Regions from separate parts of the Aedoeadaptatus ivorii genome, predicted to be linked through region 2. Evidence: a T-box and tRNA genes for the amino acid it is inferred to sense, from the RefSeq annotation. Region 2 holds a T-box; the other holds one or more tRNA genes.
What was found. The T-box of region 2 lies ahead of serS (serine--tRNA ligase). A T-box ahead of a tRNA ligase gene usually reads a tRNA of that ligase, here a tRNA-Ser.
Positions count from the first base shown of each region.

Region 1: it encodes a tRNA-Ser, which carries the amino acid that the T-box ahead of serS (serine--tRNA ligase) is inferred to sense. The anticodon was not compared.

Region 1 is NZ_JAUSWF010000005.1:58,472-62,411, forward strand. It holds gene QO008_RS04560 (adenosylcobalamin-dependent ribonucleoside-diphosphate reductase) at 1-337, shown strand, start outside; gene QO008_RS04565 (peptidoglycan DD-metalloendopeptidase family protein) at 678-1,820, shown strand; tRNA gene QO008_RS04570 (tRNA-Ser) at 1,902-1,990, shown strand; gene QO008_RS04575 (carboxylate--amine ligase) at 2,565-3,761, opposite strand.
Region 2 is NZ_JAUSWF010000008.1:85,382-89,321, reverse strand. It holds gene QO008_RS06640 (calcium-translocating P-type ATPase, SERCA-type) at 1-440, opposite strand, end outside; gene serS (serine--tRNA ligase) at 603-1,889, opposite strand; T-box leader at 1,926-2,091, opposite strand; gene QO008_RS06630 (DUF362 domain-containing protein) at 2,204-2,371, opposite strand; gene QO008_RS06625 (FeoB-associated Cys-rich membrane protein) at 2,584-2,709, opposite strand; gene feoB (ferrous iron transport protein B) at 2,720-3,940, opposite strand, start outside.

The DNA.
Region 1 (3,940 bases), on a different contig from region 2:
GCAACAATTTATCGACGCGTCCATCTCCTCTACCGTCAACGTGCCCAAGGAATTTACCGTCGAAGAGGTAGAAGACCTCTACGTCTACGCCTGGGAAATGGGCCTTAAGGGCGTTACCATCTATCGGGACGGCTGTGCCCGCAGCGGCATTCTGATCACCGAGGAAAAGAAAGACGGCAAAGACCGCATACAAGAGCTGCAGGACGAGCTCAATCGGGAAGTCGCCAAACAGATGAGCGAAAACCCCGACGTCTGCCCCATGTGCGGCGGCAGCATGCACCACAGCGGCGGCTGCGCGGAGTGCGCCGACTGCGGTTACAGTCCCTGCGCCATTTAACGCGCGCCATACACTCCATTCGCAGAAAAAAGAAGGCTTCGGCCTTCTTTTTTTTTGTGCGCAAATATATCTACCACACGAAACGCGATCCTCTCGTTTTTTTGTATATGTAAAGAGAAGATAAAGAGGACGGGCGGAACTTTACGAACATTTTGCATACGTATGTCATTCAACTGTAATCATTCTGACCCGATTTCGCCATAGACAGCGGCGAAATCTCTGTTATAATAGATCTCGCGCGTCGAAAGAGTTACAAAAAAGTAACGAAGCGCATTTTATTTTTTCAGGAATTAATTTTTACAGAATGATATTAGAAAGTTGGATGAAGATGAGATACGAAATGAAACGAGCATATGTCACGGCGGGATTGGCCGTAGCCCTGGCATTCGGCGGGTTACATAGCACCGCCCTCGCCGCATCGGCACAGGATATCGCCGCACGTCCCGCGACGGAAAACGCGACCGAAGCAAAAAAGGCATCGGAAGTCACCGTATACGTCGGCGACAATCCGACCTTCCGCATGCAGAGTCAAAAAGATTACGAAGCCTTAATTCAAAAATTACAAAAGAGCTTCCAAACCGAAGGATCCGAGATCGTAAACTTCCGACTGGAACCTGCCCTCTCGGTCAAAGATAGCGGCGCCGAAGAAGGCGATGTAAAGACCGTCGACGAAGCCTTTGTGCTTCTGACCCAAGGCGGCCGCGAAGAGGCATTGTATGTCGCCGAAGAGACCGAATCCTTGGAATCCATCGCAAAGCGCTTTAAAATGACCCTAGACGAGATCAAGGCCTTGAACGAAAACTGGGAAGACCCCGTTACCAAGGGCACCAAACTCGTCGTCCTGCAACCGGCGCCCATGATCAAGGCGGAAATCGAAGAGATCGCCACCACCGTGACCGACATTCCCTTCGCCACCGTGACCAAGGAAGACCCGGAACGCTTTGAAAACCAAAAAACCGTCGAACAGGCCGGCGTAAATGGCAAAATGGAAAGCCGCGTGCTGACCACCAAAGTCGACGGCCGCATCGTCTCTTCCGTCACCGAAGGCAGCCGCATGAGCGCCGAACCCGTTGCGGAAGTCGTCCTCGTGGGCACCAAAAAGGGCGCACAGACCAACAGCTTTATTCACCCCGCCGTGGGTCGCCTCACCTCTCCTTACGGACCGCGTTGGGGACGCTTCCACTACGGCATCGATGTCGCCAACTGCGTCGGGACCGACATCATCGCCTCCGACGGCGGCGTCATTACCCGCGCCGGACGTGCCGGTACCTATGGCAACCTCGTCGAAATCGACCACCAAAACGGATACAAGACCCGCTACGCGCACTTGAGCCGCGTCGACGTCAAGGTGGGCGATATGGTAGGACAGGGACAATCCGTCGGAAAGATGGGTAGCACCGGACGCTCTACCGGACCCCACCTGCACTTTGAAATCATCGAAAACGGCAAAAATATCAACCCGGCTATCCACGTTCAATACTAAAAATACGGGCGCATTGTAAATCGCACTTTAAAAACAAGTGATTTTCTTGTATAATAGAAGTGTTCCGGCTTTGCGCCATACGGAGCGGTATCGAAGTGGTCATAACGGGGCTGACTCGAAATCAGTTTGCCTTCACGGGCACGTGGGTTCGAATCCCACCCGCTCCGCCAAAGTAAAACCGGCTTCATTGCGACAGTATTGCAATGGAGCCGGTTTTTTCATGCTCATAGTTTTATGTTTTTGCTATATGGAGTGAAATCTCGCTTGAAATCCTGCTTAGATCCGTGGTTATTGTCTTTGTTTTCCGTACAATATCTTTAAGGTATTATTGTGCAGCGATACTGTCAATCTTCATGGAGTATCCGAGGACCTCTCCGACATCCGTAACTTCGCCCTTAACAACAACGGTTTGACCTTTCTCTATTTCAGCCACGACATCTCGTTGTTCATCTTTAACAATATAATACGGTAAGCAAGACTTAAATTAAAGAGAAATTGATATAATTTATAGAATAATTGAGAATAATTCACGGGAAAATAATATATTCATAAATCTATAGGAAAAAGTTGATCCACTGTCTATACCGTGCTTGTTTTCAAGTTGCGGATAGCTTGCTTTTCCGCTTAAATATTCATACACAATTTTACGCTTCAATTCATAACTGTATTTTGCTATAAAAAGACCCCAAAAGTTGGTTTTCTAGGTCCAACTTTTGGAGGTCAGTGCACGTGCATCGTTTTTTCTTATTTTTTTCGAGCGAGTCGCGCCGGAATTTTTTTCAGCGCCTTTCCCACCAGGTGGCCGAAGTAGTGAAAACCCGGTCCCATATCGTCCCACGCCCAGGTGGAGTTGACTTTGCGGAATCGGTAATCGGAGATGATTTTTGCGGGGCTCATTTGGCCGCTCTTCAAGTACCCGCGTACGGCAGAGATGTCCTCGTGTTTGTATTTCCAATGGCAGTTGGTGTCGTGGCGGATAAATTTTTTAGGAATTTCGCCGCCGGTCACGTCCATATAGTGCATATAGGGGGTCTCGAATCCGAGGTGGCAGAGCATTTCGGTAAAGTTAATAAAGCGCACATTGATTTCGATCAGATAGACTTTTTGGCTGAATTCGTCGCGCTTGAGCTCCACTTCGGCAAACCCGCGAAAGTCGACGCCCTGAAAGAGGGGATCGACGAGGGGGATCAGTTCGGGGATCCACTTTTGCTTGGCGTAGGTACTGGCCCCGAAGTTGTTGGGCCATTGGCGAATTTTTTCGGTGGTGAGATAGCCCATCAATTCGGTGTTGGGGCCGTAATAGACGTCGGCGCTGTAACAATTGCTCTCCGGGCCCGGGATGATGCGCTGTATAAAGCAGGAAGAGAGGTCGTCGATGCGGCCGATCTTGTCTTTGAGCATGGCCTCGTCTTCGAGGAAGAACGCCTTTTCCCGAAACATCCGTACGAATTCGGCGGAGTTTTTGGGCTTTAAGATACAGGGGTAGCCGATCTCTTTTGCCACCCGTTCTACGAGATTGTCTTCGTTACAGAGTATTTTTTCCGGAGTGGGGATGCCGTAGCGATCGGTGTATTCGACGAGGATATCTTTGTCCATCAGGCGGGAGAGGAGCCCCGCTTCTTCGGTGGCGAAGAGATAATGTTTTTTTAAGACCTCGAAGTTGCGGTCCAAAAACTCCACATAGGGGTCGCTGGAGAGGAAGAGAACGGGCTTTACGTCGAGACTCTCGGCGTATTCTACCATGGTCTCGATCAGCTTTTCTTCTTCCTTTTCGTAGTGGGGCACCAACAGGGCTTCGTCGGCGTACCGGCTGATCCCGTAGGGAGAGGGTTCGTAGTCCATGGTCGTTACGGGGATGCCGTGGCGTCCGAGATTGCGGACGATGGCCAGGCCGATATAGTAGTTTGTGCCCATAACGACGGCTCTGTGCTTATATTCCATATTGCCTCCTTGTATTTCTCTTACATATTATAGTACAAGCGCCGCGTTTCGGCGACCGCGAAGGGGCGTTTGCGCGAATCGGCCTTCGAAATTTTTGTGAGATTTGTGCCCCGCGTGTTTAATTCTTCCCTTTTCGGATATAGTTCATACATAAGCATACCAATTAGACTGAGGAGGTA
Region 2 (3,940 bases):
GGCACGATGTCGCCGGTCTCGAGGATGACGAGATCGCCCGGCACCAGTTCGGTGGACTGGATTTCCGATATTCTGCCGTCGCGCACCACTTTCACCGTAGGCGAACTCATCTTCTTTAAGGCGGCGATGGCCTCCTCCGCCTTCCCTTCCTGAAAAATGCTCAACAGGGCATTGACGATGACGATGGCGAGGATAATCACCGAGTCTACGGCTTCTCCCACCACGCCCGAGATGATTGCGGCGAGGAGCAAAATAATAATCATGGGGTCGAGGAATTGTTCCGCCAGCTTTTTGATAAAGGGCTTCTTTTTTTCCTCTTTCAATTCATTGCGGCCGTATTCCGAAAGCCGGGTCTCCACCGCCGATGCGCTGAGCCCCGCCTCGGGATCGGCGGATAATTCTTTGAGTACGTCCCGGGTACTCGTCCTATACCATTCCAAAGGTGCCTCCTTTTCGATAAAAAAGAGACTTTTGCCCATAGGACAAAAGTCTCACAACCGCAGATGCGGTACTTAGCCGGGCATAACCGAATTGACGACTAAGTGTTGCTGTTACTCCCTCTTGTGGGGATAGTATATCAAAGGCTTTTGGGGATCGTCAATTTATTTCTTTTCGATCCGTTCCTTAAAGCCCATATAGGGACGCAGGGGTTCGGGAATAAAGACCGTGCCGTCTTCCTGCAGGTGGTTTTCCAGATAGGCGATCAGCATTCTGGGCGGGGCGACGACGGTGTTGTTCAGGGTATGCGCCAAATACAATTTTCCATCTTCGCCGCGGACGCGGATATTTAAGCGGCGCGCCTGGGCATCGCCCAAGTTGGAGCAGCTGCCGACTTCGAAGTATTTTTTCTGCCGCGGGGACCATGCTTCCACATCGACGCTCTTGACCTTCAGATCCGCCAAGTCGCCGGAGCAGCATTCCAGGGTGCGCACGGGGATCTCGAGGCTGCGGAAAAATTCCACGGTGTTGTTCCACAGTTCGTCATAGAATGCCATGCTCTCTTCGGGCTTACAGATAATGACCATTTCTTGCTTTTCGAATTGGTGAATTCGGTATACCCCTCTCTCCTCGATGCCGTGGGCGCCAACTTCCTTGCGGAAGCAGGGGGAATAGCTCGTCAAGCGGTGCGGAAGGGTGTGCTCTTCGGTGATGGTGTTGATGTATTTTCCGATCATGGAGTGTTCGCTGGTGCCGATCAGATACAGATCTTCGCCTTCGATTTTATACATCATGTTTTCCATTTCCGCAAAGCTCATAACGCCGCTGACCACATTGCCGCGGATCATATAGGGCGGAATATGGTACTCATAGCCCTTGTCGATCATAAAATCGCGGGCATAGGAGAGGATCGCCGAGTGCAAGCGCGCCACATCGCCCTTCAGATAGTAAAAGCCGCTGCCGGAGGTATTGCGGGCGCTGTCGAGATCGACGCCGTTTAGGCTCTCCATAATGTCGATATGGTAGGGCACTTCGTAATCGGGCACCACCGGTTCGCCGAATCGATCCACTTCTACGTTTTCCGTGTCGTCTTTGCCGATGGGCACGGAATCGTCGATAATTTGGGGAATCGCCATTTGAATCTCGCGAATTCGTTCGGATTTTTCCCCTTCTTCTTTTTCCAACGCTTCGATGCGATCGTTGATCGCCTTTACCTTGGCCTTGGTTTCTTCGGCTTCGTCTTTTTTGCCCTGCCCCATCAGCGCGCCGATGGATTTGGACAGCTTATTTCTGTCGGAGCGCAGTTGGTCTCCTTCGGTCTTGGCCGAACGGTTTTCCACATCCAAGCGGATGAGCTCGTCGACCAAGGGAAGTTTGTCGTGTTGAAACTTCTTCTCCATATTTTTTTTGACCACGTCGGGATTTTCCCGAATAAAGCGAATGTCTAACATATTTCCTCCTCCAATAAAAAAAAGGCCGCCTGTCCCTAATGGGACGAGACGGACCCGCGTTGCCACCCAAATTAATCGCCGAGGCGATTCGCTTCCTTGCACAGACTCCGAGGTGGATTCACAAATGCCGCGTATCTGCTCACAGCTACCGCAGACTCTCTGGCACGCTTTCTTTGCTACTGCTCCTCATCTTCGTCGATATTCACTTGATACAAAATAAGTATACCACAGATCAATTTTCTTGCAAAGTTCTGCGTCGATCTTTGAAAACAGCACATAAAAAAAGACGCGTATCGCGCCTTTTTTTGTAATATTTATTCGGGTTGTGCAGCGCCGGTGGGGCAAACAGCTGCGCAGGAACCGCAGTCGATGCAAGCATTTTCATCGATGGAGTAGATGTCGCCTTCGCTGATGCAGTCTACGGGACATTCGGGTTTGCAAGCGCCGCAAGCGATGCATTCGCTGGTAATTTTATGTGCCATAATCAAATACCTCCAAAAAACTCAGTTATGTAATCGAAAAGTCGATCACATGATTCACTTCCTGATTTCATTATAGCATCCGCTATGAGAAATTCAAGACGAAAACGTAAATAATTTCGTTTTATAGGAATATTTTTTGCAAATCATAGTGTTTTACTTTGAATTTTGCAGCGCCTTTTCCCAAAAAAAGGAGCGGCAAAACCGCTCCGTTCTCAGCCTTTATGGCATTGTCCACTGCAACCTGCACAGCTGTCGCAACCGCCGCCGCTCTTTTTGACAGAGCGCACGGCCCATGCGATGGCCGCGATCAGCAATCCGCCTACCAGTATATTTCCCATCCTATCCTCCTTATGACAGCGCCCGGTCCACAGAAGGGCGCGCCGCCGGTTTCGCGGGTTTTCGAAAGATCGCCCACACTATGCCCGCGATCAAGACGAAGGCGATCGCCGTAAAGATGCCGAAGCCGCCGCCGGTAAAGAATACGCCCAGTTGATAAACGATCAGGGCGATTACATAGGCAAACAGCGTTTGGTACACGAGGGCAAAAGTCGTCCACTTTCTCGAGCGCATCTCCCCTTTGATGGCGCCGATGGCGGCAAAACAGGGGATATTCAGTTGGTTAAACAACATAAAGCTGATGGCACTCCACAGGGTAAACTGTCCGCCGATAAAGGCGAGAAGGCCCGCCCCGGCGGCCTCTTCTCCCAAGCCGCTGATCACGCCGTAGGTAGAGACCACCGCTTCTTTGGCGACCAGGCCCATGACGCTTGCGACGGTGGCCATCCAGTTGCCGAAGCCCAGGGGCGCAAAGATCGGCGCAAAGACCTGTCCCAAGGCGGCGAGAATGCTGTCGCTCGAATCGGCAAATTCGACGAATTCGCCGTGAATGGAGATATTTTGCAAAAGCCAAATGGCGACGCTCGCCAAGAGGATAATCGTACCCGCCTTTTTGACGAATGCCTTACAGCGACTCCAGACGCTCTTGAACACATTTTCTGCCGAGGGGATGTGGTACTCCGGCAGCTCCATAACAAAGGGCGCCGGCTCGCCTTGAAAGAGCGATGTCTTTTTGAGAATCAGCCCCGACAGAATGACCGCGAGGATTCCGCTGAAATAGGCGATGGGCGCCAGATACCAAATGCCGAAGGCGGCCACAAATAGCGTGATGATGTCGGTCTTGGCGCCGCAGGGCATAAAGCTCGCCACGATAATCGTCATACGGCGGTCTTGCTCATTTTCGATGGTTCGGGTGGCCATAATGCCCGGCACGGAACAGCCGGTGCCGATCAAGATGGGGATAAAGCTCTTGCCCGAAAGACCGAATTTTCTGAAGATCCGGTCGAGGATAAAGGCGATCCGGGACATATAGCCCACGTCTTCCAAAATCGCGAGGAAGAAATACAGCGTCGCGATCACCGGCAAAAAGCCCAATACGGCGCTGATCCCCGCCACCACCCCGTCGATGACGAGGGAGTGGAGCCAATCGGCGGTGTTCGCCGCCGTAAGCGCGTCGGACAAAAAGCCCGCGACATAGCCGCCCAAGAGCTCTTCGTTCACCCAGTCGGTGAC